Regions from separate parts of the Erwinia sp. 009765445 genome, predicted to be linked through region 2. Evidence: predicted binding sites of a transcription regulator. Region 2 holds the regulator's gene; each other region holds the start of a gene.
What was found. The regulator PurR, encoded in region 2, represses purine synthesis genes. The targets are predictions, from matches to a motif close to CANGCAAACGTTTGCNTG.
Positions count from the first base shown of each region.

Region 1: a site for PurR is predicted at 1,714-1,731, ahead of AC3Y5R_RS06955 (amino acid aminotransferase). Genes of this name have one in related genera too.
Region 3: a site for PurR is predicted at 1,235-1,252, ahead of purE (5-(carboxyamino)imidazole ribonucleotide mutase). Genes of this name have one in related genera too.

Region 1 is NZ_JBYUWC010000005.1:200,982-204,261, forward strand. It holds gene AC3Y5R_RS06950 (MBL fold metallo-hydrolase) at 1-387, shown strand, start outside; gene AC3Y5R_RS06955 (amino acid aminotransferase) at 458-1,648, opposite strand; gene ompF (porin OmpF) at 1,860-2,951, opposite strand; gene asnS (asparagine--tRNA ligase) at 3,253-3,280, opposite strand, start outside.
Region 2 is NZ_JBYUWC010000010.1:74,211-77,490, forward strand. It holds gene AC3Y5R_RS12745 (C40 family peptidase) at 19-849, shown strand; gene cydH (cytochrome bd-I oxidase subunit CydH) at 898-987, opposite strand; gene purR (HTH-type transcriptional repressor PurR) at 1,281-2,306, shown strand; gene punR (DNA-binding transcriptional activator PunR) at 2,379-3,280, opposite strand, start outside.
Region 3 is NZ_JBYUWC010000006.1:80,155-83,434, forward strand. It holds gene purK (5-(carboxyamino)imidazole ribonucleotide synthase) at 1-635, opposite strand, end outside; gene purE (5-(carboxyamino)imidazole ribonucleotide mutase) at 632-1,141, opposite strand; gene lpxH (UDP-2,3-diacylglucosamine diphosphatase) at 1,283-2,014, opposite strand; gene ppiB (peptidylprolyl isomerase B) at 2,014-2,508, opposite strand; gene cysS (cysteine--tRNA ligase) at 2,744-3,280, shown strand, end outside.

The DNA.
Region 1 (3,280 bases), on a different contig from region 2:
GCTGATGCTTTCTGGCTGGACGCTTTACCGGTTCAGAGCCAGATGTTTGGCCTGCCGGACTGCACGCCGGTGAAACCGGATCGCTGGCTGGAAGAGGGCGAAACCGTGCAGGTTGGTGACGCCAGGCTCGAAATTTTGCTCTGTCCCGGCCATACGCCAGGTCATATTGTGTTCTTCGACCGTGCCGCTCGTCTGCTGGTTTCGGGAGATGTGATATTCAGTGGTGGCGTGGGTCGCACTGACTTCCCGCAGGGCAGCCATGAAGATCTTATTGATGCCATCAGGCGCAAACTGTTGCCGCTGGGTGATGATGTCACCTTCCTGCCAGGACATGGACCGTTGTCCACTCTGGGGCGGGAAAGGATCTCCAATCCATTTTTGCAGTAACAGCCTTGAGTGACAAAAAAGCCTGCTGATTAGCAGGCTTTTTTATTACGGCACGGTCAACTGACTGAGATTACAGAACAGCGACGATGGCTTCGCACAGCGGGGACATGTTGTCCGGTGTCATCCCTGCGACGTTAACCCGACCTGAATTCACCGCATAGACGCTGAACTCTTCACGCAGACGGATAACCTGGTCTTTAGTCAGGCCGCTGAACGAGAACATCCCGTTCTGATTGATGATAAAGCTGAAGTCACCTTTCGCGCCTTTCTCCTGCAGGGTATTCACAAACAGCTGACGCATGCGGTGAATACGCTGGCGCATATCGGTCAGTTCCTGTTCCCACAACGCACGCAGCGCATCGTTGCTCAGGATAGTTGCCACCACGGCAGCACCGTGAGCCGGTGGGTTAGAGTAGTTAGCCCGGATGGTGGCTTTCACCTGACTGAAGGCGGTATCGGCAACGGCGGCTTCGCTGGCGACCAGCGTAAACGCACCGACGCGCTCGTTGTACAGGCCAAAGTTCTTGGAATAAGAGCTGGCAACCAGCAGTTCCTGGTGGCTGGCGGCGAAGATCCGCAGGCCTTCAGCATCTTCTTCCAGACCGCGGGCAAAGCCCTGGTAGGCGAAGTCGAACAGCGGCAGCCAGCCGCTGGCTTTTGACAATTCAGCCAGCTGTGCCCACTGCTCAGCAGAAGGATCAACGCCGGTAGGGTTATGGCAGCAGCCGTGGAACAGCACGATATCGCCAGCTGCAGCCCCACGCAGCGCGGTCAGCATCCCCTCGAAGTCCAGCGAGTGGGTTGCCGCATCATAGTACTGGTATTCACAGACTTCCAGGCCGGCAGACTTAAAGACGTTTTTATGGTTTGGCCAGCTTGGATTGCTGACCCAGATGCGCTTTGTGCTGGTCTGGGTAGCAATAAAATCAGCAGCAACACGCAGGGCACCGGTACCACCAGGCGTCTGAGCGGTGCGGGCACGCTTAGCGCCGATCAGGGCGTTCTCTTTACCAAACAGCAGTTCCTGAGTGCACTTGCCGAAATCGGCCAGGCCATCGATGCTCAGGTAGTTTTTGGTGGTTTCGTTTTCCAGCAGATACTGCTCAGCTTTTTTCACGCTGGTCAGGACCGGCGTCTTACCGGTTTCATCCTTATACACGCCGATGCCGAGGTTGATCTTATTTGGGCGGTCGTCAGCGCGGAAAAGGTCGGCTAAACCAAGAATAGGGTCTGCGGGTGCAGCTGCAATGCGTTCAAACATAGTCGAAGTCCGTTAGCTTAAACTGAAGCGAAGTGAGGACTCAGGTTACCGCCACAGCGCACAAATTGCCAACCGTTTGCGTTAAAAATCACGGTGAACAAGCCGGGTAAGATCAAAGGAGGAGGGATTAGCCGATTACAGTAAACAAAAACGGGGCCGAAGCCCCGTTTTGAGTTTGCGCGGTGGTGAACGGAACCACCGCGTCAGGCAATTAGAACTGGTAAACCAGGCCAACTGCTACAGTGTCGCCAGTGCCTAAGCCCAGGGCGTTGTCATCATCGATCTGGTTGATGATGTAGTCAACATAGGTAGACATGTTTTTGTTGAAGTAGTAAGTCGCGCCCACTTCAAAGTATTTGGTCAGGTCAACATCGCCGATACCATCGACATCTTTGCCTTTGGTCTGCACGTAGCCGATAGATGGACGCAGGCCGAAGTCGAACTGGTACTGCGCTACAACTTCGATATCCTGAGTTTTGTTAGCGTAACCCGATACAGCGGCGCCCGCAGTGTTGGTACCGGAGATGCGGTATTCGTTACGGCCTTCAGCATAGGTAGCTGCCAGGTAAATGTTGTTGGCGTCATATTTCAGACCCGCGGTCCACAATTCGGCACGCTCACCATTACCCACCACGCCTGGAGCATTCTGCGAGTCAGTACGATCCTGAGAGCTATAAGATCCCGCCACACCTACGCCGATTGGCGAAGTATAAGAAGTAGAGAAGCCGTAGCCGTCACCGTTAGAACGCTGTAGATCGTCACGGTCGTTTTTGCCCTGATATTGAGCGGCGAAATCCCATCCATCAACCAGGCCGAAGAAGTTGGTGTTACGATAAGTAGCAACGCCACCCGTACGGCCACCCATAGAATCAGACTGCGCGTAGTCGCCGCCGAATTCTGGCATCATATCGGTCCAGCCCAGGACGTCGTAGGCTACAGCGTAGTTCCGACCATAATCGAATGAACCCGCGTCGCCGAATTTGAGACCTGCGAAGCCCAGACGGGTTTTATTGCCGTCCTGCGCATCGCTGCCTTCAGAATTGTTGGTGTTGAATTGGTATTCCCACTGACCATAACCGGTCAGCATGTCGTTAATCTGAGTTTCGCCTTTGAAGCCCATACGCACATAGCTCTGGTCGCCGTCACCAGCATAGCCATCACCATGGGTAAAATAGTGCAGACCAACTGCTTTTCCATAGAGGTCCAGCTTGTTGCCGTCTTTGTTATAAACTTCTGCTGCATTGGCTGCACCAGCTGCTAACAGGGCTGGGATAACCAGTGCCAGAATGTTGCGCTTCATCATTTTTTATTACCCTCATTGGAGTTATTTGGACACCTGCCACTGCCGTCAAAAATTCTTTACAGAACCCTGAAGAGAGTTTGGTGTCTTCCTGTGTCTGCACGCATCTTTCCATTCACTGAGCGGATTATCTAGCCCGAAAATGCTACTAATCTCCTATTCTTGTTTCATAAGGAAAATATGTATTACAAAATGTAAAATATACGGAACTTTGTGAACCATCTCATAATTTACAAAAATAAAAAAAGGCCAGCGAGGCTGACCTTAAATATATATATGAATTTCTTATGGTTAATGCAGAAAATCAGAAGCTGGCGTTACGTGGCGTACGT
Region 2 (3,280 bases):
AAACTGTTAATGGTAACGATGCGTTTACTTATCACGCTCATCATGCTGACCACAGCCCAGCTGTTCCTGAATATGGCGCACGCATCGCCACATGCCCCTATTAATGCAAACCACCACAAAGTCGACAACCCTACGACAGCCAGTGAAGACCAGCGTCGCAAGCGACGTCCGGTTAAAGCCAGCTCTACCAAGAAAACGCCCGTTAAAGTCATTTCCGGCAAGAAAGTTAAAGAGTCCAGCCCGAAAAAGTCCCGCTTAACCTCTGTTCAGAAATTTAAACTCAAAAAACGAGACTCTCTTAAAACGGCCCCGGCAGAACGTGAAAAGCTGGTGTACAAAAGACGCTACGGTCGCCATCGCGGCAATCCGGTCGAAGAGACTGAAGATCTGACCTACGGTGCAGCAGCCCCGCTGAAGCTCAGCAAGGCACACCGTGCCCGCTATCAGAAAGCTCGTGAAACGGCGATGAACAAACTGATGGGGCAGTTGGGTAAGCCGTACCAGTGGGGTGGCACCTCACCAGAAACCGGTTTCGACTGCAGCGGCCTGGTCTGGTATGCCTATAAAGACCTGGTGAAGTTTAAAATCCCCCGCACTGCCAATGAAATGTATCACCTGCGCGATGCGGCTAATATCAAACGTGGCGAGCTGGAAAAAGGCGATCTGGTGTTTTTCCGCATCAATGGTCGCGGCACAGCTGACCACGTTGGCGTGTATCTGGGCAATGGTAAATTCATTCAGTCACCGCGCACCGGCAAGGATATTCAGGTTAGTGCTCTGAGCGATGATTACTGGCAGCGCCACTATATTGGTGCCCGCAGGATGATGACGCCGAAAACGATTCGCTAACAGGTCGGCAGAAGAGACGGGGCCGTTCTGATGAGCGGCCCGTAAGGCTTAGTGCATTACTGCGGTAAAACTGAAAGCGACAATCATCAGCAAAGCGCAAACGGTTGTCAGTATTGAAAACTTCAGATCGGTATCCATCACGACTCCTTAATACCCTTACAGTTTATAACGTCATCGATTTTCCCATACTTGTCGGTAAAAATCTCGTTTTCTGTGCTCAGGCTTGTTAGAATTCTTTTTTTCGTTGCGCAACCCCCGGCAGACTGCGTGCCGCGTGCGCAATGACGGGTTGAAATACCCTTTTTTCCTTCCTGACGTCTCCGGAATCCACCGCAAAAAGTGCCCCCAGACGTCCGGTTTTTGCGTATCCAGGCAAACGTTTAACAATATGCTTATCAGTACGTTACGATAAGTGCAGGAGTAGCTAGTTAATGGCAACAATAAAAGATGTGGCCAAACGTGCAGGGGTGTCCACCACCACTGTCTCCCACGTCATCAATAAAACCCGCTTTGTCGCTGAAGAGACGCAGGAAGCCGTATGGGCCGCAATCAAAGAATTGCATTATTCTCCCAGCGCTGTCGCCCGCAGCCTGAAGGTTAACCATACCAAAACCATTGGTCTGCTGGCCACTTCCAGCGAAGCGCCCTATTTTGCCGAGATCATCGAAGCAGTGGAGAACTGCTGCTTTGATCAGGGTTATACCCTGATCCTGGGCAATGCCCATAACGATCTGCAAAAGCAGCAGGCATATCTGTCGATGATGGCGCAAAAGCGCGTCGATGGTCTGCTGGTGATGTGCTCGGAATATCCGGAGCCGCTGATCACTATGCTGGAAAACAATCGCAATATCCCAATGGTGGTAATGGACTGGGGCGAATCACGCGGCGATTTCACCGATACCGTGCTGGATAATGCCTTTGAAGGAGGCTATATGGCGGGCCGCTATCTGATTGACCGCGGTCACCGTGATATCGGGGTGATCCCGGGACAAATGGAACGTAATACTGGCGGTGGCCGCCATGCCGGTTTTCTGAAAGCACTTTCCGAAGCGGGAATTTCAGTTCGAGATGAGTGGCTGGTACAGGGAGATTTCGAACCAGAGTCTGGCTACCGTGCCATGCAGCAGATTCTGTCTCAGAAGCAGCGCCCCACGGCGGTCTTCTGCGGCGGCGATGTGATGGCCATGGGCGCCATCTGCGCGGCGGATGAGATGGGCCTGCGCGTACCGCAGGATATTTCGGTGATCGGTTATGATAACGTGCGCAATGCCCGCTATTTCACCCCGGCGCTGACCACGGTTCACCAGCCTAAACAACAGCTGGGCGAAACTGCCTTTGCAATGCTGCTCGACCGCATTACCAGCAAGCGCGAAGAGCCACAAACCATTGAAGTGCATCCCAACCTGATCGAACGCCGCTCGGTGGCAGACGGTCCGTTTGTCGATTACCGCCGCTAGACGTTAAGGGCGGAATGAATCCCACCCTTACAATCGTGCAGATCTCAGTTGAGGGGAGAATTTATTCGCCCCTCAGGTTTCTTCCCGCAGCCACTCACTGTTCATCGTGCCGGTTTCCCCCAGATACTCCAGCAGCCAGCTCAGTGCTGGTGAAGCCTGCTGCTCCGCCCAGCTGACGCAGCATGGGCTGTCCGGAAATACTGACTCAAGCGCCAGCTCAACCAGTTCCCCGTTCTGCAAAAATGGCCGGGCAAAATGCCCCGGTACCATTCCAACACACAGCCCGGCCAGCAGACAGTCAAACGCACTTTCCCAGTCCGGCACCACCAGCCTGCGCTGATTATCCAGCGTCCACGTAGTCCGTTTGGGTAAAGCACGGGAGGTATCTTCCAGCACCAGTGAGGGCCAATCGCCAATCTCCTCATCGCTGACCTCCCCCTCCAGCTGAGCAAGTGGATGATCGGCCTTCACCACACAGCGCCAGTTCAGCATCCCCATATCGCGGAAGGCGAAGCGCCCCCCCACCGGGATAGCCTGGGTTGCGCCGATTGCCACATCCACCCGCCCGTCGGCCAGTGCGTCCCAGACGCCGTTAAACACTTCCGACGTCAGATGCAGCTCCATATCAGGAAAATGGCGGTAAAAATCCACCACCAGCTGGCGGCTCCTCGCCGGTTTAACAATGCGGTCGACAGCGATATTGATCTGCCCCCGCCAGCCATTAGCGACCTGCTGACACTGACGCCGGGTGGAAAGCATTTTTTTGATAACACTACGCCCTTCCTGACTAAAAAGCCGTCCGGCATCCGTCAGCACCACATCGCGGTGACGCCGCTCAAACAGAGGAACAGCCAGCCACTCTTCCAGTTGACGGATGGTATAGCTGATAGCAGAAGGCACGCGGTGCAGCTCTGCCGCCGCCGCCGTGAAACTCCCGGTGCGCGCCACGGCATCGACCACTTCAAGGGAATGTT
Region 3 (3,280 bases), on a different contig from region 2:
GCAGACAACATTGACTCAGCCTGCTGCTGGCGGGTCGCATCCGGCTCTGGCAGTGCCACGCTGGTGCGCAGAATGCCGTCCTGATGCAGGTTATGGGTCAGCGGGTAAAACACGGTGTTGCCATCGTGCCCACGGGCTCCTACCAGCGACACTTCGCCAGAGAAGTTGATCCCCTGCTCGACGATACATTCGCCATAGCAGTCGGCTGGAAGCGCATCAGTCTCACCGTCGCGAAGGCGCCACTGACCACGGCCATCATAGCCACCAGTGCGGCGCTTAACGATGGCGAGTTCACCCAGCGAGGCAAACACCTGCGGCCATTCGCTGGCATCTGCCAGCAACTGCCAGGGTGCGGTAGCCAGACCCAACTGATCCAGTAACTGCTTCTGCGTCAGTCGATCAGCCAGGCGAGGGAAAATATCGCGGTTAACAAATGCAGTGTGGTCAGCCAGCTCGCGCGTCAGTGCCGTTTCCGGCCAGCGCTCGATTTCTGCGGTAATCACGCTCTGATGGATCGGCAGCGCTTCCGGCTCGGCATCCAGCCCAACAGGGTAAACCGCGATGCCCAGCGGCTCACCGGCCTGGCGCAGCATACGGCCCAGCTGACCGTTTCCTAATACGCAAACTGGCTTCATGCTTCCTCCCGCGGGTCCGGGTTGTTCAGCACTTCATCGGTCTGAGTCTGACGCCAGTTGGTGAGCCGTGAAGCCAGATCCGCATCGTGCAGCGCCAGAATCTGGGCTGCCAGCAGCGCCGCATTAGCAGCACCCGCTTTGCCAATCGCCAGCGTTCCGACAGGAATACCGCGCGGCATCTGCACGATGGAGTAGAGGCTGTCGACGCCGCTCAGCGCTGCGCTCTGCACCGGCACACCCAGTACCGGCACCAGCGTTTTGGCCGCCAGCATACCCGGAAGATGAGCCGCTCCGCCTGCACCCGCAATGATCACCTGAAAACCGTTCTCCGCGGCCTGTTCGGCAAAGCTGAACAGTTTGTCCGGCGTGCGGTGCGCTGAAACCACTTCGCAATGGAAAGGAACGGCCAGGCTGGTGAGGATCTCCGCGGAAAATTGCATGGTTGCCCAGTCACTTTTGGAACCCATAACAATAGCAATGCGGGCCGGTGCGGCGTTGGATGACATGCGGGTCTGACTCCTGTGATTGTACAAACGTCATCTGAAGGCCGGTTGGGCAGTCAGATGGGAAGGGCAGAGAGAATACCATGACTCCACGGTGAGGAAAACGGTTGCGTGGGCGTCAGCAGGAGCTAAGCGGCACTTTTTTTAGCCGCTGAACGGAAAGAAAATGAGCGCAGTTTCGCTGTCACTCACCCGGATCATCGAGCCTTCAGTATGCCAGGCTCCCAGAACCAGACGTTCTGCGGGTTTGCCCTCAACGGTCAGTTGATGGACGGCAGGACGGTGAGTGTGACCATGGATCAGGCAGTGAACATGATGGCGCGACATCGTCTGGTTCACGGCATCAGCGTTGACGTCCATGATGGCGATATCTTTGCTGCTGTTGGCCTGCTTGCTGCCCGCACGCATATTTGCTGCTATACGTTTGCGGATAAACAGCGGCAGGGCGAGAAACAACGTTTGCAACCAGGGTTGATGCACTTTGCGACGGAAGCGCTGATAACCTTCATCATCCGTACATAGCGTATCGCCATGCATAATAAGGAGGCGTTTTCCGTACAGCTCCAGCACTTTCTCTTCCGGCAGCAGAGCCATGCCGCTGGCACGGGCAAAGCGCTTGCCAACCAGAAAATCACGGTTGCCGTGGATAAAATAGCAGGGGATACCCGAACGGGTTAGGGCCAGCAGTTCTGCGGCAATTTCAGCGTGCAGGAGCACCGGGTCATCATCGCCAATCCAGGCTTCAAACAGGTCACCCAGGATATATAACGCTTCGGCCTGGCGTGCATCACGTCTTAAAAAAGCAAGAAAACCGGCAGTGATTGCCGGTTCTTCTTCGCACAGATGTAAATCTGCGATAAACAGCGTGTGAGGCATTATTCGCTGACGGTGACTTTCTGGATCACAACGTCATCTTTCGGTACGTCCTGGTGCATACCGCTGCGACCGGTAGAGACGGCTTTGATTTTCTCAACCACATCCATGCCTTCGACCACTTCAGCAAACACGCAGTAACCCCAGCCCTGCAGGCTTTCGTCGCGGAAGTTCAGGAAGTCGTTGTCAGCTACGTTGATAAAGAACTGCGCAGTCGCCGAGTGAGGGGCCTGAGTACGGGCCATTGCCAGCGTACCTTTGGTGTTCTTCAGGCCGTTGTTGGCTTCGTTACGGATTTCGTCTTTGGTGCCTTTCTGCAGCATGCCAGGTTCAAAACCGCCGCCCTGGATCATAAAGCCGTTGATAACACGGTGGAAAATGGTGTTGTCGTAAAAACCTTCACGGCAGTAATCCAGGAAGTTTTTAACGGTTGCCGGCGCTTTGTCATCGAAGGTTTTGATAACGATATCGCCATGATTAGTCTGGAAAGTGACCATATTCTCATCCTGTAAAGGTTGAAGTGGTTAACGGTAAGCCGGTGCTGTCAGCCCGCAGGCGTCAGCACGCTTTTGACAGACCGTTCTTATATCACAAAATGTGATGACGAGTCAGCACTGCCGCATAAACACAGACCTGCATAACCTTGCTTTGCGTGGCGCTTACGTTAACAATACGTCAGAATAAGAGTTTCACTGGTAATCCCCCGCACACGCTAAAAAACGGAATGTCTCAATGCTTAAGATTTTCAACACCCTGAGTCGTCAAAAAGAGGAATTTAAACCTATTCATGCCGGGCAAATCGGTATGTACGTGTGCGGCATTACCGTTTACGACCTGTGTCATATTGGTCATGGCAGAACGTTCGTGGCCTTCGACGTGGTGGCCCGCTATCTGCGATACCTGGGATATTCGCTGAAATACGTGCGGAATATTACGGATATTGATGACAAAATCATCAAACGAGCCAATGAAAACGGTGAAACGGTGGAAGCACTGACTAACCGGATGATTGGCGAGATGCATGCTGATTTTGCTGCGCTGAACATCCTGCCACCGGATCTGGAGCCGCGTGCCACACGCCATATCTCTGAGATTATCGAACTGGTTGAAAAACTGATTAACCGCGACCATGCCTATGTAGCCAGCAATGGCGACGTGATGTTTTCAGTTGCGAGCGATCCGGATTACGGCCTGCTCTCCCGCCAGGATCTGGAGCAGCTGCAGGCCGGTGCCCGCGTGGAAGTCGCAGCGGACGTGAAGCGCAATCCG